DNA from 3 places in the Microbacterium alkaliflavum genome. Region 3 is predicted to be linked to each of the others. Evidence: predicted binding sites of a transcription regulator. Region 3 holds the regulator's gene; each other region holds the start of a gene.
What was found. Region 3 encodes LexA, which represses DNA repair genes until DNA is damaged. Its sites were predicted from a motif close to TCGAACANNTGTTCGA; they were not measured.
Positions count from the first base shown of each region.

Region 1 (6,111 bases), on a different contig from region 3:
GGCCCAGTCGTTCGGCTCCACGCTGCCTTGAGCGTCGAAGGGCAGCGCGAGCGGATAGCCCTGCCCCGCGATCGCGCCGTAGCGGGCGGCGTCCCAGCCGGAGAGGAAGTTCAGGAACGTCGTCACCTGCTGCTGGTCCGGACCCGACCACCCGCCCAGCTTCGACACCGCGAACGCGACGTAGAGGAGCGCGAGGTTGAGTGCCCGACCGGCGATCCAGATGAGCACCACCGGCAGTGCCCACCCCGGTTCGAGTGGCGTGACGTGGGAGCGAGGACGCAGCAGCTCGGTGACTGTCGACAGCAGGCCGCTGCGCCACCGTGTGAGCGTCGTCGGGATCTGCCCGCGCTCATCGGTCGCGACGGGCACTCGCGGGGCTCGACGATCGTCGGTTTCGGCGGACTCGGTCATGCTCCTCCCTCGACCACGAGTGATACGCCCTCAACCTCGGTGTTCGGCGAGAGTCCGGCAAAGGGCTTGACCCGTCGAACACGACCCACCGTTCCCGCGGAGTGCGAACGCGAGGGCGCGGCCTAGCGTGGAGCCATGAGCATGACCGCCAGCCTCCGCGCCTCGCGGCGCGCTCCGCTCCTGCAGGTCGCGAAGTCCGCCGTCGCCACCGGGGCCGCCTGGCTCGTGTGCAGCTACCTCTTCCCGGCGACGCCGCCCGTGTTCGCGGCCATCGCGGCCCTCCTGGTCGTGCAGCCGAGTCTCAACCAGTCGCTCACCCGCGCCATCGAGCGCAGCGTCGGGGTGATCGCGGGCGTCCTGATCGCGTCGGCGCTGAGCCTCCTGCTGGGCAATGCCACCTGGGTGATCCTCGTGACGACGGCCGTGTCGCTGCTCCTCGCGTGGGCGCTGCGCATGACGCCCGGCACGGCCAACCAGGTCGCGATCAGCGCCATCCTGGTGCTCGCGCTCGGCACGGCCTCACCCTCGTACGCCTTCGACCGCGTGCTCGAGACGCTCATCGGCGCGATCATCGGCATCGTCGTGAACCTCGCGATCGTCCCGCCCGTCGCCATCGCGCCCGCCCACCGGGCGGTGGACGAGCTCGGCGACGCGCTGGCCGATGCGCTGGACCGGCTCGCCGATGCGCTCGCGACGCCCAAGACGCCGTCCGAGCTCGCGCAACTGCTCGACGACGCCCGCGCCGTGCGGCCCACGCTTGAGGCTGCCGAGGCCGCCATCGCGGCGGGCGCCGATTCGCTCACCCTCAACCCGCGCGGCCGTCGGCACCGCGACGAGCTCGACGCCGTCGGGGCCCTGCTCGACCGGTTCCGGCCCATCGTGACGCAGATGATCGGCATGACCCGCGCGTGCAGCGAGCGCTACGACGCCAGCCTCGAATCCGAGCCGGCCGTTCCCGCGATCGCGGAGCAGCTGCGGCGCGCGGCCCACGATGTGCGGCTGCAGGTGGCCCGAGCCGAGCCGGCGCCGGCCGAGGCATCCGTTCCCGACGACACGGCAGCGCTCACGTCGCAGCTCACGATCCTTCGCCCCTCGCCTGCCCACTGGGTGCTGATCGGGTCGCTCCTGGAGGACCTCCGACGCATCCACGCGACGCTGACGGAGCCTACTGAGTCGCGTTGACCTCGACGGTGAAGGTGACGTTCTGGATGCCTCCGTCGGAGTTCTTCAGCACGACCTGCGTCGAGCCCTCGGCGAGGCCCTTCACGCCCGGGTTGTAGAGCGCGCCGCCGTCTTCGTGGCCGGGCACGAACTCGGCGACCTCGGGATCGGCGACGTCGCCGCTGTAGCTGTCGACGGCGAGCGAGCCCGTGTCGATGTCGAGCACCTGCCCGACGACGAGCTGCACCGTCTCGCCCTGCAGGTCGTCGACCTGCATGACGACAGGCTCGATGGCCGGCGTCGCCGCCTGGGCGCACCCCGACAGCACGACCGCCACGAAGATCAGTGCGGCACCCCACGCACCCGCGCGCTTCACGCGCTCAGCATGACACCGCCCCGGCGCCTGCGTCCACCGCGATCGATCCTCGCTCCTTTGGGTTCTGGACGCTTCGACAATCTCAGCGAGTGGTTGGGGCCATGGCCGGGATATCGGTCCCCGAGCTTGTCGAGGGGTCGACCTCGACCCGACGAGGAGCCTGAGCGACCGGGTCGGGTTGGGCCCTGCCCGGGATATCGGTCCCCGAGCTTGTCGAGGGTCGACCTCGACCCGACGAGGGACGCGGGGCAGGCCCGGGTCCACGGTCCTCGCAGGTTCGCGCTTCGACGCTTCGACAAGCTCAGCGACCGGATCGAGCAAGGCAGGGCCGGTCCCCGAGCTTGTCGAGGGGTCGACCTCGAACCGGCGAGGGACGCCGGGCAGTCCCGGATCCCGGTCCTCGCAGGTTCACGCTTCGACGCTTCGACACGCTCAGCGACCGGATCGAGCAAGACCGGGCCGGTCCCCGAGCTGGTCGAGGGTTCGACCTCGACCCGGCGAGGGACGCCGGGCAGTCCCGGATCCCGGTCCTCGCAGGTTCACGCTTCGACGCTTCGACGAGCTCAGCGACCGGCTCGGCGTCACGCCAGGCATCGGTCCCCGCGCTTGTCGAGGGGTCGACCTCGCCCGACGAGGGACGCCGGGCAGGCCCAGCTCCACGGTCCTCGCAGGTTCGCGCTTCGACGCTTCGACAAAGCTCAGCGACCGGATCGGCGTCACGCCAGGCATCGGTCCCCGAGCTTGTCGAGGGGTCGACCTCGACCCTGCGAGGGACGCCGGGCGGGCCCGGCTCCACGGTCCTCGCAGGTTCGGGCTTCGACGCTTCGACAAGCTCAGCGACCGGATCGGCGTCACAGGTGACGTAACGGACGCTGAGGTCCTCGCGGGCCCGGACGTCAACCCCTCGACGGGCTCAGCGACCGGGTGGGGCAGGCCTCAGCCCGCGAGGAACAGCGGGGTCAGAACGGCGGCCGGCCGTCGGTGGCGACGGCGACCGGTGTGAAGACGGGGACCTTGCGTTCGGGCTGTACGAGGTAGCGTCGACCGGTCGGTGAGATCCACTCCAGCGCGCCACCGCTGCCCTCGATCTGGGTGACGGTCCAGCCGCCGTGGTGTTTGACGGTGTGATGCCCTTGGCAGAGGGGACAGAGGTTGCCGAGCGAGGTATGCCCGCCATGCTCCCAGGCGATCGAATGGTCGATCTGACATCGAGAGGCCGGCATGGTGCATCCGGGAGCCATGCACCGCTCGGCCCGCCAGGTGACGATTCTTCGCAGCCACGGCGGCGTCTCGTACCGATCCCGGCTCACCGAGAGCACCATCCCCGTCTCGGGATCGGTGAGGATGCGCGTCATCGTCGGCGCCGATCCGCACAGTTCGCGTGCCACCTCGACCGGGACCGGTCCGATTCCCTCGCCAACAGCCGGTTCCCCCTCTGCCCGCGCCCCGTCCTCCAGGCGCGCGAGCACGGGGACGGTGACGTGAACCTTCGCCTGGATGCCCCGCGCCTGCACGGGATGCACGCCGGTGTTCCCCTCGATCAGCAGGTCGAACATGACGTCCGAGCGGATCTGATCCAGCGTCCGCGTCTCCTCAGGCTGCGCACCGATCACCTTCGCCACGGCGGTGACGCGGTCGAACCCCGCCCGCACCTCGACCGCCGGGCCGATCAGCGTCCACGACGCCATGCCATCCTCGGCAGGCTCGATGAAAGTGCGCCGCTTCTCCACCGCGGCCTCGTGCCGCTCGGCCAGCGTGTCCACGCGTGCCGTGTCGATCAGCTTGCGCAGCCGGCGACGGAAACTGCCCACCGGCTCGGCCTCAGCCAGCGCGACCGCCTCCGGCAGCACGCCGTCCAGCAGGTCCGGCTCGAGCTCGTCCAGACCGTCCACGAGGATGCTCGCATGCTTCTCGGTCATCCCCGCCCGTGACAGCGAATCGAGCACCTGCGGGTAGCGGCGCACGACCGCTTCGGCGAGCCGGATCAGCTCATCGGCGGCGTACTCCGTGATGCGCAGCGCCGCGGCCAGTTCGAGACGCACCGATCGCTCGGCGATCCCGTTCAACTGCGAGCCGTACCGTCCCGCCTCAGCCAGAGCCTCGCACCGCATCCCGTCGATCCGCACGAATCGCTGCGCGGCGAAGATCGACATCATGTCGGCGACCTCCAGAACCAGGTCGAGCGCGTCCGGCACATCAGGGACGAAGAAGTCGTCCTCAGAGGCATCCACCACATCCAGCGCCATACCTCAGTCTAGAACACATCTTCTACAAACACAAGATCTCGAGCCTGAAATCTGGGATCGGCATTAGAATCAGATTCGAATCTATCTTCGCACACCATGGGGCTGCACCGCCTCGCCGCGTCTACGCCGCCGTCGCCCGCGGCTTGCGCAGTCGCTGCACCGCGCGCACGGCGCCGCGCAGCGGCATCCCGATCACGAGCGCCGCGGTGCCGCCCGCCGTGCGGTCGTTGGCGCCCAGCACGAGCTTGCGCTCCCACGCATCGCGCAGCCGTCCGCCGGTGCGCGCCAGCGGCGGCTTCGGCGCGAGGCGGCCTTCGCGGCGTCTCGCGACGAGGGCGGCGAGCAGCATGCCGAGGTCGTCGTCCGCAGCGGCGTGGAAGTAGTTGTCGCGCAGCCAGGAGGGCGAGGGATGCCGGAACCTCCGCGCGACGACGTCATCCTCGTCGCCGAACAGCCCGCTGCCGTCGAACACCTCGTTGATGAGCTTGCTCGAGACGCCGAAGACGTCGAGGGCGACGACCGGGATGCCTCGCGCGACGGCCTCGATCGCGGCGGTCGAGCTGACCGTGACGAGGCCTTCCGCCGTGTCGAGCGCCTTCGACATGGGCGCTGTGGAGGTCACGAGGTTCGCCGGAACGTCGCCCAGCGACGCGATGAGCTCGGGGAAGGCGTCTTCTTCGGCGTGCGTCTGGTGCTCGCCGGCCTGCGCCCGCAGCTTGAGCACGACCCGGCGCGTCGGATCGGCCTCGGCGGCGCGCACGAGCAGCCGCGCGACCCGCAGCCGGTCTTCGCGCTCGCGCGGCACGATGGCCTGCGCCGCGAACACGAGGTCGGTGCCGCCCGGGGCCGCGGGAGTCGGCGTCGCCGCACGCTCGGCGAACGGCAGCCGCGTCAGGGCGAACCGCTGCGACATGCCGCGCGCCTGCGCGAGCGCCGCGAACTCGTGGATCTCGCGCCGCGAGTGCAGCACGAACAGGTCGCACTGCGTGCGGTAGACGAGCGCCTTCCGCGTCGCGGGGATCGAGATGCCGGGCAGCCCCGACACGATGACCGGTCGCGGCACGAGGCCTGCCACGAGGCGCGCGACGACCCGCACGAGCGGTCCGCGCGCCGCGACGAGCACGGCGTCCGGCCGCGCGACGGCGAGGCGCTCCTCGAGCTCGGCGTAGGCGACGCGCGTCACGCGTGCGAGGCCGCTGCCGTCGACCGCCGCGCTCTCCTGGGCCCCGCTGACGACGACCGGGGTGTCGAGCACGAAGAGCTCAGCATCCCACTCGTCATCCATGCCGCCCAGGAGCGCCGCCGCCCACTTGACGTACGAGTCGGTGTCGGCGACGCCGACCACGCGCAGGCGCCGGGGCGCCGCGTGCTCCGCCTTTCCGACGGGCTTGGTCACGCCGGGACGCGCCGCAGCTTCGCCATCGGCGCGAGCTCACCCGGGAAGACGCGCTTGACGCCGTCGCCGAGGGCCGCTTCGATGACGCGGATGTCGCGCACGAGGTGCTGAAGTCCGGTCGGCTCGAGCGAGGCGGCGTGGTCGGAGCCCCACATCGTGCGGTCGAGGGTGATGTGGCGCTCGACGGCGACGGCGCCGAGGGCGACGGCCGCTAGGGAGATCTGCAGGCCGCGCTCGTGGCCCGAGTAGCCGACGGGCACGCCGGGGTAGCGGTCGCGCAGCACCGGGATGACGCGGAGGTTCGCCTCGTCGGGCTCCATCGGGTAGGTCGAGGTCGCGTGCATCAGCACGAGCTTGTCGGTGCCGAGCACCTCGATGGCGCGGTCGATCTGCTCGATCGTCGACATGCCGGTCGAGAGGATGACGGGCTTTCCCGTGTCGCGCAGCGCTTCGAGCATCTCGATGTCGGTGACCGACGCCGAGGCGACCTTGTGCGCGACGACGCCGAGGTCTTCGAGGAA
Region 1 covers NZ_JBIQWL010000009.1:63,097-69,207, reverse strand. Annotated here, with positions in the region: gene ACH3VR_RS18650 (hypothetical protein) at 1-411, opposite strand, end outside; gene ACH3VR_RS18645 (FUSC family protein) at 547-1,593, shown strand; gene ACH3VR_RS18640 (type II and III secretion system protein family protein) at 1,577-1,948, opposite strand; gene ACH3VR_RS18635 (HNH endonuclease signature motif containing protein) at 2,908-4,143, opposite strand; gene ACH3VR_RS18630 (DUF6716 putative glycosyltransferase) at 4,316-5,590, opposite strand; gene ACH3VR_RS18625 (N-acetylneuraminate synthase family protein) at 5,587-6,111, opposite strand, start outside.
Region 1: a site for LexA is predicted at 4,204-4,219, ahead of ACH3VR_RS18635 (HNH endonuclease signature motif containing protein). Genes of this name have one in related genera too.

Region 2 (6,111 bases), on a different contig from region 3:
CCGAGCGAGAATGGCAGGATGCCCGACCCGACCGCGCTGTGGACGATCGAGACCGTGCCGTGGGATGACGAGCGCGCCGCCGCCCTGCGCGACGCGATGGACGCCGAGGTCTCGCCGCGCTACGCCGACCGGCTCGACGACATCTCGGACGAGCAGGCCGAGCGCATCGGTGCGGCTCTGGGCATCGACCCCGACTCGATCGTGGCGACGATCGTCGCGACCGACGCCGACGCTCGCCCGGTGGGTCACGCGGCGCTGCGGGACCTCGGCTTGTCGGGGGCGCTCGAGGTCAAGCGGGTCTTCGTGGACCCGGGCGCTCGGGGAAGCGGTGTGAGCAGAGCGCTCATGGCGGAGCTCGAGCGCATCGCCGTCGCAGAGGGCGCGGGCCGCCTCATCCTGCAGACGGGGGATCGTCAGCCGGACGCCATCGCGCTCTACGAGAAGATCGGCTACACGCGCATCCCCATCTACCCGCCCTACCTCGACATCTCGTTCTCGCACTGCTTCGAGAAGAGCGTCGCGTGACGGCGGCACGCGACGCGCAGGTCGTCGTCCTCGGTGGCGGTGTCATGGGTGCGGCGACGGCGTGGCAGCTCGCGCGGCGCGGCCTCGACGTCGTGCTCATCGAGCGGTTCGAGGCCGGACACAAGCGCGGCGCCTCGCACGGCGCCTCTCGCAACTTCAACGTGAGCTACGAGGATCCGGGGCTGCTCGCGTGGCTGCACGAGGCCGAGCGCGATTGGCGCGAGCTCGAGGCCGAGACAGGGACGTCGGTGCTCACGCGCACCGGCATCGTGAACCACGGGCCGGGTCGGGACTTCCAGGAGGTTGCTTCCGCCGTGTCGGCCGGCGGCTTCGAGACCGAGCTGCTGTCTGCTGAGGCGGCGTCGGAGCGGTGGCCGGGCTTCCGCTTCGCCGGGCCCGTGCTGCACACCCCCGAGGCGGGGCGCCTGAACGCCGATCGCGCCGTGACAGGCTTCGCGGCTGCCGCCGCCGCGCGAGGCGCCCGCGTGCTGCATACGACCGCCGTCGTCGGCGGTTCGGTGTCGGATGACGGCGTCGTCGTGCGGGTCCGTTCGTCTTCAGGGGAGACTTCGTTGCGAGCGGATCGCCTCGTCGTGGCCGCAGGCGCGTGGACCGTCGACGTGCTCGCCGCGCTCGGAGCGTCCTTCTCGCTGCCGCCACTGCGCGTGACGCAGGAGCAGCCCGCGTTCTTCGCGCCGCTCGCCGGCGTCCCGGAGGACTGGCCGGGCTTCAACCACGCCTCGTCGCCCGCCGACCCCGCGACGGCGTGGTTTCCGAGCGCCGTCTACGGCATGGGCTCGCCCGGCGAGGGCGTGAAGGCGGGCTGGCACGGGGTCGGGCCCGAGACGCATCCCGACCGGCGCACGTTCACCCCCGACGCCGAGCTCTCGGCGCTCATCCGGCGCTACGCGGACGAATGGCTTCCCGGGGTGGATGCTTCGGCCGCGGCCGAGATCACGTGCACCTACACGTCGACTCCTGACGCGGCGTTCTTCCTCGAGCGCCGCGGGCCCGTGTCGGTGGGCGCGGGGTTCTCCGGTCACGGCTTCAAGTTCGCTCCCGTCATCGGACGTGTGCTCGCCGACCTCGTGGCGCGCGACTGAGCTCTGAGGCATCGAGCATCCGCATCCCGTAGGCCTGATTCAGAATGGCGCCGGGTCGCTCGCCGATCGCATGCCTGTCGGGCTCACCCACCACGTGACCCCGGTCGCGGGACAGCGGTACGACTCCCATCGCGTGCCGTGCTTGATCATGTGATGGTGCTCGCAGGCGGGGTCGAGGTTGTCGCTGCTCGTCGTGCCGCCGTACTGCCAGTCGAGGCGATGGTCGAGGTCGCACTCGCGGGCGGGGCGGGAGCATCCGGGGAAGACGCACGTGGCCTGGGTCACCTGGATCCACCGCTGGAGGTCCGCCGGCACGCGATGCGTTCGTCGATCGACGTCGAGGACGGTGCCGGTCACGGGATCCGTCAGCACGCGGATCCAGGAGGTGGCCGACCCCGCGAGCTGCTTCGCCGTCTCGATGTCGATCGGACCGTAACCCTCGAGCATCGCGGGCTCGTCGGAGGCCCCGAGCAGAGTCAGCACCGGAACCGTGATCGCTACGATCGCGCGGATATTCGGGCCGGCGGCTTCTGTCACTCCTGAGATGAGCAGATCGGCGAAGACATCGGCGCGGAGCTGGGCGAGTGTGCGCTCCTCGCCCTTCGCCGCCGCGAGGCGGCGCGCGATCGCGTCGATGCGAGACCAGGCGGCACGAGCCTTCGCTGCGGGCATGCTCGCTCCGAGCGACCCCATGCCGTCGAGCTCAGCAGCGGACCACACGCCGCGGTCGTCAGCCGCGCGTCGGTGTCTCTCCTCGATCGACTCGGGATGCTCCCGTTCGCGGGCGGCGCGGGCCGCCACGCGGAACTTCGCCGGTGTGAGCACCTCGACGACCTCGACGACCCGGGCGTCGAAGGTTGCCCAGGCTTCGCAGGCATCGGCGGGGAGCGTCGCGGCGAGGGACGCCGCCGTGACGGCGTTCTGCTCACTCACGCGGCCGGCGAGGAACAGCGACCAGAGCCGGGGCGTCCGCTCGCGCATCGCCTCCGCGTGCGACGCTCGGGTGCGCACGGTCGCCTCCGACATCCGCAGCCGCAGCGCGACGTCGGCCGCCGCGGCCCTCGCCGCGAAGTCGCGGCGCTCCTTCCGGATCGCCGAGACGGTGCGCCCGCGATGGTCGACCCACAGCGGATCGAGCGTCGGGTCGGGCCCGGTCCAGAAGTCGGGCTCGAGCTCGGCCTCGCGCAGGATCTCGCCGATGAGCCGGTATTCCTGAGCCACGGCGAGGCGGCGCTGGCGCGCGAACGCCTCGAGCTCATGGCCGGCGAGCTCGTGAAGAGAGGCGTCGGGTGCGGGTGCTCGATCAGGTGGGCCATAGAGTTCGGCATCCCACAGGTCGAGTTCGCTCGTCGGGTCGAGGAGTGATTCGTACATAAATACGAGACTAGCGAGAGCTTCCGACATTGAGCTCTCGAAGCGGGGATCCAACGAATGTCTAAAGTCTGGCAGATGATCAGTGCATGATCGAACATAGCTACGATGCTTCAATCTTCAGAACTCGGCCCGAACGTCTGCGAAGGCTTGAACCTGTTCCTGCGGGCGGCGCGGCGACTACTCTCCGTCACGCCGCCAGCGATGACGACTCGCGCCGGCGTCCGAGCCCGCGAACGGATCGGCGTGTGCCTCCCAGAACGCCTGCGCAATCACCCACCCGTGACGTGTGTGCACCGCCCGTGGTTGACTGCAACGATGGCCGGCAGCTCGACGACGACGTCTTTCTGGATCTGCGCGACGTGCGCGGTGGAGCACGCGGAGCGCGTCGACGTGTGCGCGATCTGCGCCGACGATCGGCAGTGGGTTCCGGCAGAGGGTCAGCGGTGGACGACTCTCGCGGAGCTGAGGGATGCCGGCACTCGCATCGAGCTCGTCGAAGCGGAACCGGACCTCTGGCTCGTCGGCAGCACGCCCGGTGTGGGGATCGGGCAGAAGTCGAAGCTCCTCCGCACGGATGCAGGGAGCCTGCTGTTCGATCCGATCGGATTCCTCGACGACGCAGGTGTCGAGGCCCTCCAAAAGACGGGGCCGGTCGTCGCGATCGTGGCGAGCCATCCGCACATGTACGGCGTGCAGGTCGAGTGGAGCCGTGCGCTCGGTGGTGTGCCGCTGCTCGTCGCCGAGAAGGACCGGGAATGGGTGGCCCGGCCCGATCCCGTCATTCAGCTCTGGTCGGAGGAGATCGAGATCCTGCCAGGCGTGACGCTCACGCAACCAGGTGGCCACTTCCCGGGAAGCGCCGTCGTGCACTGGGCGGCGGGAGCAGAAGGCAAGGGGGTGCTGCTGTCGAGCGACACGATCTTCGCGAACCCCGACAGGACGTCGGTGAGCTTCATGCGGAGTTACCCGAACCGGCTGCCGCTGTCCGGCGCCGTCGTGGACCGGATCGCGACCCAGGTCGGACGGTTCGCGTTCGATCGGCTGTACGGCAATTTCGACAACGTCATCCCGACGGATGCGCAGGACATCGTGCGGAGGTCGGCCGACCGGCACATCGCGTGGGTGCGCGGCGACTTCGATGACCTCACCTGAGAAGCGTGGCGCTGCCCTGGTCCGACGCAGCGGTGACCTTGATCAAGGGTCCGCGAAATGACCCCATCTGACAGGCGCGTCAGCGCGACGAGACGTCGATGCGCCAGCCGGGCGATCGCCCCGATGGTCCTCGCGGGCCTGGTCGTCGCGCTGGTCACGGGATGCAGCACGGCACCCACCGCGGAGGAGCTCGCCGGCGCCGACGCTGCGCGTGCCGAGGGGCTGCGCGTACTCGAAAGCGTCGACATACCCCTGCCGAGCGGCGTCCACCAGATCGCCGAGCGCCGCCTCGACGCCTGCGGATCCACGACGAGCGACAGGGGCGGGTTCGACGACCGACACATCGAGGGATACTCGTGCGCGGCCGTGCGGCGAACCGTCTACGCATTCGACGACGCCACCGGGAGCGGACGCAACGACGCCACTGACCTCCCCGACGATGCCACCGCCACGGCGGCCGTCGCCGAGATCCAGAACGCCTTCGGACTGAATCTCAGCCCGTACGCGCCGACGGCGGACGGCCTCGTGGACATCGACGGAACGCGCGTCCGCATCCTCGCGCTGGTGAGGCCCGCCGAGGAGGTCGACATCGACGTGCTCCCGCTCTGGCATCGCAACGAGACGGTCCGGGACGACGACGGGCCGCTCAAGGGGGCGATGGATGCCGCGGGGGTGGCGGCATCCCGGGTCCTGCAGGTGACGACGACCGTCTACTACTTCGAGGTGTCCCGCGATACTCCCGACGCCTCGGGCTGAAGCACATCGAGCCCGAAAGTGAGCAGGTCGACCCATCGGCCGGGTTCGACCTCGATCGCCTTCTCGCTCGGTGAGACGGCGGAAGCCGATCTTGGCGTACAGCGCGTGGGCGCTGAGCATCTGCGGGCCGCTGTTCATGATGACGCGATGCGATCCGCGCTCGGCGGCCAGGGCGATGACGTGGCGCGTGAGGGCCTCGCCGATACCCCGTCCCCGCGCGGAGGGCGCGACGGCGAGCTGACGGAAGTCTGTCTCGCCCGGCTCGGCGACGGGGGAGAGAGCACGGCCTTCGGGGGCCACCCACACCGTCCCGACGATCTCGCCCGAATCCACGGCGACCCAGACGTCGCCGTCGGTCACCCGTCCGGCGACGTCGCGCAGGGACGCGAGGTAGGAGTCGGACAGGTCGGCGTAGCTCGCCGAGTACGCGCAGGCGGTCACCCGACCCGCCTCCGCATACTCCTCCGGGCGGACGAGCCGGATCGACACCGTGCTCACGCGACGCCGGCCGCCTCGAGCTCGCGCTTGACAGCGGCGGCCGAGCCAACCTCCGGCTCCCACGCCTCGAGCCCCCACACCTCCGCCAGCAGCTCGTACGATCGCTCGCGATCGGCGGGGTCGTGGCTGATCGACGTCACAAGAAGCTCGTCGGCGCCCGTCACGCGCTGCAGCGTCTCGAGACGCTCGGCGACCGCGGCCGGGCTTCCGGCGAACTGGGTCGCGACGCGGTCGCTCACGAGGGCGAGGGCCTCGGCATCCAGCGGCGAAGCCAGTGCCTGCTCCGGCGTCGGATACGGGATGGCCCCGTCACCGGCGCGGATGCTGTGCACCCAGTGCGGAAAGCCCGCGGCGAGCCGGAGTGCCTCGTTCGTCGAGTCCGCCACGAGCGCATCGACCGACACGATGACGCGCGGCTCGGCGAGCACGCCCGGGCGGAACGCCTTGCGGTAGGCCTCGACGGCGTCGAGCACGAACGAGGGGGCCACGTGATAGTTCGCGCCGAACGGCAGGCCGAGCCGGCCCGCGAGGTCGGCGCTCGGGCCGGCCGTGCTGCCGTGCAGCCACACCTGGATGTCCTGGCCCTCGGCGGGGGTCGCGCGGATCGGCACGCCCTCGGGCGCGATGTAGGTGCCGCCGATGAGATCGAGGATGTCGAGCACATCCTGCTCGAAACGGTCGGCGTCGCCCGCCGTGCGCCCCA
Region 2 covers NZ_JBIQWL010000006.1:126,533-132,643, reverse strand. Annotated here, with positions in the region: gene ACH3VR_RS16225 (GNAT family N-acetyltransferase) at 19-525, shown strand; gene ACH3VR_RS16220 (FAD-dependent oxidoreductase) at 522-1,628, shown strand; gene ACH3VR_RS16215 (HNH endonuclease signature motif containing protein) at 1,668-3,002, opposite strand; gene ACH3VR_RS16210 (MBL fold metallo-hydrolase) at 3,318-4,154, shown strand; gene ACH3VR_RS16205 (hypothetical protein) at 4,278-4,910, shown strand; partial or broken gene ACH3VR_RS16200 (GNAT family N-acetyltransferase) at 4,980-5,270, opposite strand; gene ACH3VR_RS16195 (LLM class flavin-dependent oxidoreductase) at 5,405-6,111, opposite strand, start outside.
Region 2: a site for LexA is predicted at 3,093-3,108, ahead of ACH3VR_RS16215 (HNH endonuclease signature motif containing protein). Genes of this name have one in related genera too.

Region 3 (6,111 bases):
CTGCGGGAACGGCGGCTGCACGTCGAGGTGCCACTTCTGCGCCCCGAACGAATGCACGAAGTAGAAGCGCTCGCCCTCGATGCCGGCGAACAGGCGGCTCCCCTCGCCGACCTCGACGGTGTTCCACCCCATGTGCGGGAGGACGGGCGCGTCGAGCTCGGTCACGGTGCCCGGCCACTCGCCGAGCCCCTCGGTGTCGACCCCGCGCTCGACGCCCCGCTCAAAGAGCACCTGCATGCCGACGCAGATGCCCAGGACGGGGCGACCGCCGGCGAGACGGCGGCCGATGAGCTCGTCGCCGCGGCTCGCCGTCAGCGACTCCATCACGGCGCGGAAGGCGCCGACGCCGGGCACGACGAGGCCGTCGGCCTCGAGCACGAGCCGCCGGTCCTTGGTCAGGCGCGCATCGGCGCCCGCCGCATCGAGCGCCTTGACGGCGGAGTGGACGTTGCCCGACCCGTAGTCGAGCACGGCGACGACGGGTCGCGTCACAGCGCACCCTTCGTGCTGGGGATGCCGTCGACGTGCGGGTCGAGCGCCTTGGCCTGGCGGAACGCGCGGGCGAACGCCTTGTACTCGGCCTCCGCGATGTGGTGAGGGTCTCGACCCTCGAGCACGCGCACGTGCACCGTCAGGCCGGCGTTGAACGTGATCGCCTCGAAGGTGTGACGCACGAGCGAGCCAGTGAAGTGGCCACCGATGAGGTGGAACTCGAACCCCGCGGGCTCGCCGGTGTGCACGAGGTACGGCCTGCCGGAGATGTCGACGACCGCCTGCGCGAGAGCCTCGTCGAGGGGCACGAGGGCGTCGCCGTACCGCGAGATGCCCGACTTGTCGCCCAGGGCCTGGCGGATCGCCTGGCCGAGCACGATCGCGACGTCTTCCGCCGTGTGGTGCGCGTCGATGTCGGTGTCGCCGGAGGCCCGCACCGTGAGGTCGGTGAGCGAGTGCTTCGCGAATGCCGTCAGGAGGTGGTCGAAGAACGGCACCGTCGTGTCGATGTGGCTGCGGCCGGTGCCGTCGAGGTCGAGTTCGAGCTCGACCGTGGACTCGCTCGTCGCACGGCGGAGCGTCGCGGTGCGCGTCGTCATGAGGCCGATTCTATCGAGGCGAGGGCGTCGAGGAACGCGGTCGTCTCCTCCTCGGTGCCCGCCGAGACGCGCAGGTGATGCGGGATGCCGACGTCGCGGATGAGCACTCCGCGGTCGTAGAGCGCCTGCCACGTCTCGGCCGGGTCGGCGACCCCCCCGAAGAGCACGAAGTTGGTCCACGACTCGTGCGGCTCGTAGCCGAGCGCGTCGAGCGTCGCCGAGATGCGGTCGCGCTGCGCGACGATCTCGTCGACCATGCGCAGCATCGTGGGGGCGTGGCGCAGGGCCGCGACGGCCGCCGCCTGCGTGAGGGCGCTCAGGTGGTACGGGAGGCGCACGAGCCGGAGCGCGTCGATGACGGTGGGGTCGGCGGCGAGATAGCCCACGCGCGCGCCCGCGAACGCGAAGGCCTTGCTCATGGTGCGCGAGACCACCAGCCGCTCACGACCGGGCAGGAGCGTCAGAGCCGAGCGCTCCTCGCGCGGCGCGAACTCGAAGTAGGCCTCGTCGACGACGACGATGCCGTCGGTCGCGTCGTAGACGGCCTCGACGACGTCGAGGCCCATCGGGGTGCCCGTCGGGTTGTTGGGCGCGCAGAGGAACACGACGTCGGGCGCGGCATCGGCGACCTGCGCCGCGGCGCTCTCCGCGCTGACGCTGAAATCGTGGGCGCGCTCACCGGCGATCCAGGTCGCGCCCGTGGCGCGCGTGAGCAGCGGATACATCGAGTACGTCGGCGCGAAGCCGAAGCTCGTGCGGCCGGGACCGGCGAAGGCCTGCAGCACGTGCTGCAGCACTTCGTTCGAGCCGTTGGCTGCCCAGATCTGGTCGCGGGTGAGGCCGTGGCCGAGGTAGTCGGCGAAGCCTTCGCGCAGCGGAGTGAACTCGCGGTCGGGGTAGCGGTTGACGTCGCGCAGCGCGAGTGCGATGGAATCGAGGATGTCGTCCGCGACCTCCTGCGGAACGGGATGCGTGTTCTCGTTGACGTTGAGGGCGACGGGCAGCGGCGCCTGCGGCGCGCCATAGGGCGTCAGGCCGCGGAGGTCGTCGCGAAGGGGGAGCTGATCCAGGCGGACGGTCACCTCTCCCATCGTAGAGCGCGTGGGATCGGCGGTCTGCCTGCCCTCAGCGCCCCTGCGCGTACTCCAGGGGGATAGCGAGACGCTGACCCGCCGACACCGCGACCCCGTCGAGCGCATTGAGGCGCACGATCGCGTCGACGACGTCACGCGGGTCTGCCTGGGGCGCGACTTCCTGTGCGATCGACCACAGCGACTCGCCCGCCGTGACCGTCATCGTCTGGAACGACCCCGCGGGCGACCCGGCGTCGCGCGACGCCAGTGCGGAGGAGCCGCCCACGACGAGGGCGACCCCCAGCGCGACGATCGCCGGCAGCGCGGCGAGGAACGCGACGACGCGACGCCCGCGCGTCGTGAGACGAAGGCGCGTCGGGGCGGCGGTGGTGCTCGGGAAAGCGGTGCTCGTGATGCCGATCGCGGTCATGGCGTCCTCCTGGAGGGAAGAGGTTCGCATCCGCCGCTCGGCCGGGAGAGGCAGATGCGAACCTTCATTCCGAAGTTATCTTCGATAGAATGAGGTGTCAAGCGTCGAATCGGACTCCGGACCCTCGAACGCGACACGCGGGCAGTGGTGCTGCGGATCGCCTCGCCGACCGGATACCGTTTCGACAGAGACACCCCACCACGGGCCTCCGACATTCGAAGACGCTGCCCATCCGGAGCGCCAGACAGGAGCTGCGACGATGACCGACGCGAGCGGCCGCGACAAGCCTCAGACCCGCCGGCGCAAGAGCCTGAGCGACAAGCAACTCGCGATCCTGGAGGTGATCCAGCGCTCCATCGCGCGCCACGGCTACCCGCCGAGCATGCGCGAGATCGGCGACGCCGTCGGCCTCAAGTCGCTCTCGAGCGTCACGCACCAGCTCAACCAGCTCGAGCTGAGCGGCTATCTGCGGCGCGACGCCGGCAAGACACGCGCCATGGAGGTGCTCATCGACCTCCCGGGTGTCGCCGCCGAGAATCCGGCCGACACCGCGCCGTCCGTCGGCGACGCGGCACTCGTGCCGCTCGTCGGCCGCATCGCCGCGGGAGTGCCGATCACCGCCGACCAGCAGATCGAAGAGATCTTCCCCCTTCCCCGCCAGCTCGTCGGCAAGGGCGACCTGTTCATGCTCAAGATCGTGGGCGAGTCCATGATCGATGCGGCGATCTGCGACGGCGACTGGGTCGTGGTGCGCTCGCAGGCGACGGCCGAGAACGGAGACATCGTCGCGGCCATGCTCGAGGGCGAGGCGACCGTCAAGGCGTTCCGCCAGCGCGACGGCCATACCTGGCTCCTCCCGCGCAACTCCGCCTTCGAGCCGATCCTCGGCGACGACGCGGTGGTGCTCGGCAAGGTCGTGGCGGTCCTGCGCGCCGTCTGACAGCCTCCGCGGCGGAGGCATCCCGCCCCTCTGTCCCGGCCTCGCCCACGCAGGACGAGGCCGGACGCGTATCCATGGCCAACGTGGGCACCGGCGGGCACAATGGCCCCAGGGCGCCGGGGGTGGCGCCGAGGAAAGGTGGGGACATGGCCACGTCCGAGATCGACGATCTCCGCGCTGAAGTCGAGCGCCTGCGCACGGAGAACGAGAACCTGCGCGTCACGGCGCCTGTCGAGCCCGCCCCCGCGGCTCCTCGCCGCAAGGGCACGTGGCGCGCGTGGGTCTCCGCACTCGTGATCGTCATCGCGGCGATCCTCGTGCCGGTGTCGATCGTCAGCGCCTGGGCGCGCGTGCAGCTCGTGGACGAAGAGGCATTCGTCAACACCCTCGCTCCGCTCGCGAGCGACCCCGCCGTGCAGCAGATGATCGTCGACGAGACGATGGACGCCATCCAGGCGCAGGTCGACTTCAAGCAGCTCACTTCCAACGTCTTCGACGGCATCTCCGATCTGGGCCTCGGCCCGCGCGCCAAGCAGGCGCTCGACCTGCTCAAGGCGCCCGCGGCCGACGGTCTGCAGAACCTCGTCAACACGACGGTGACCCGTGTCGTGCAGTCGGACGCCTTCGCCGACGTGTGGGCCACGACGACGCGCGCCGCGCACCGCGCGCTGACCGCGGCGGCCACGTCCGACGGCAACGGCGTCGTCGTCATGACGGACCAGGGGGTCGGCATCCAGCTCGGCGCCATCGTCGACCGCGTGAAGCAGAACCTCGTCGACCGGGGGGTCGGCGTCGCGTCGATGATCCCGACGATCGACAAGGTCGTCATCATCGGCACGGGCTCCGCCCTCGTCACGATCCGCACGACCTACGCGATCGCATCGACCCTCGGCTGGTGGCTGCCGATCATCACCCTCGCGCTGTTCGGCCTCGGCATCCTGATCGCCCGCCGACGCAGCGTCGCGATCGTCGGCACCGGCATCGGCTTCGCCCTCGGCGGCGGCGCGCTCGCGCTCGGGTTCGCCGTCGGCTATCCGCTCATCGGACAGGCGGGCGCGCAGCTCGACCTGTCGGTCGCGGCGCTCGACGTCATCTACGGCCAGCTGATCGAGTCGATGCGCCAGACGGCGGCGATCATCGCCCTGCTCGGTGTCTTCATCGCGGTGCTCGGCTGGTTCATGGGCGGCTCGTCGCCCGCCGTCCGCTCGCGCGGTGTCGTGCGCAGCATGAACTCGTCCGCCCGCCGCTCGCTCGCGGCACGGGGCCTGAACACGGGCGGGTTCGGTCTGTGGCTGGCGCGCTCCCGCGTGCTGATCCGCGTCGTCATTGCGATCCTCGCGGTGCTCTGGCTCTACGCCCTGCGGCCGCTGTCGGCCGGTGACGTGCTCCTCGTCATCGTCGTCGCCTTCGCCGTCGCCTGGGTGCTCGAGCTGCTCCAGAAGCGCCCCGAGGAGCTGATCACTCCGACCGAGGCCGAGGTGGCGACGGGCGCCGCGATCGACGCGGAACTCGCCGCTGCCGATGCCGAGGCGGCCGCCGCCGATGCGCAGGCCTCAGCCGCAGCCCTCGCCGTGTGGACGGAGACGACCGCCGACGACACCGGGGCGGACGCCGACGACACCGCGCCGAGCGTCGATGACCCGAAGGCCGCGCCCGAGCCCGAACCCGAGCCCGAACCTGAACCTGAGCCCGCGCCCGAGGCCGAGCCCGAGGCCGAGGCCGAGGCCGAGCCCGAGGCCGAGGCCGAGACGGAGGATGCCCCGGCGGCGACCTCCGAGGAGGGCGCCGCCGAGGCATCCGGGTCTACGAAGACCAAGCCCCGTCGCTAGACCGCGACGCCCACACCCTGCCGCACGAGACGCGTCGCCTCGACGAGATTCTGGAGCGAGGCGACCGTCTCGGGGTAGGCGCGGGTCTTGAGCCCGCAGTCCGGGTTGACCCACACCTGTCGCAGCGGCAGCTCGTCGACGGCGCGGCGCAGGAGGTCGGCGATCTCGGCGACCGACGGCACGCGCGGCGAGTGGATGTCGTACACGCCGGGCCCGATGCCGTGCGTGAAGCCCGACGTCGCGATGTCCGAGATGACCTCGCCGCGGCTGCGGGCCGCCTCGATCGAGGTGACGTCGGCGTCGAGCGCCGCGATGGCGTCGATGACGACCGCGAACTCCGAGTAGCAGAGGTGCGTGTGCACCTGCGTCTCCGGCTGCGCACCCGCGGTCGCGAGGCGGAACGAGTCGACCGACCATTCGAGGTAGGCGGGCTGGTCGCCCTGCTTCAGCGGCAGCAGCTCACGCAGGGCCGGCTCGTCGACCTGGACGATGCCGATGCCGGCCGCCTCGAGGTCGGCGATCTCGTCGCGCAGTGCGAGCGCCACCTGGTTCGCCGTCTCGCCGAGGGGCTGATCGTCGCGCACGAACGACCACGCGAGGATCGTGACGGGACCCGTCAGCATTCCCTTGACCGGCCGGTCGGACAGCGACTGCGCGAACTGCGACCACGTCACCGTGATGGGGGCGGGGCGTGACACGTCGCCCCACAGGATCGACGGGCGCGTCGCGCGCGATCCGTACGACTGCA
Region 3 covers NZ_JBIQWL010000003.1:567,027-573,137, reverse strand. Annotated here, with positions in the region: gene hisH (imidazole glycerol phosphate synthase subunit HisH) at 1-492, opposite strand, end outside; gene hisB (imidazoleglycerol-phosphate dehydratase HisB) at 489-1,091, opposite strand; gene ACH3VR_RS11695 (histidinol-phosphate transaminase) at 1,088-2,182, opposite strand; gene ACH3VR_RS11690 (LysM peptidoglycan-binding domain-containing protein) at 2,217-2,594, opposite strand; gene lexA (transcriptional repressor LexA) at 2,854-3,534, shown strand; gene ACH3VR_RS11680 (hypothetical protein) at 3,681-5,363, shown strand; gene metE (5-methyltetrahydropteroyltriglutamate--homocysteine S-methyltransferase) at 5,360-6,111, opposite strand, start outside.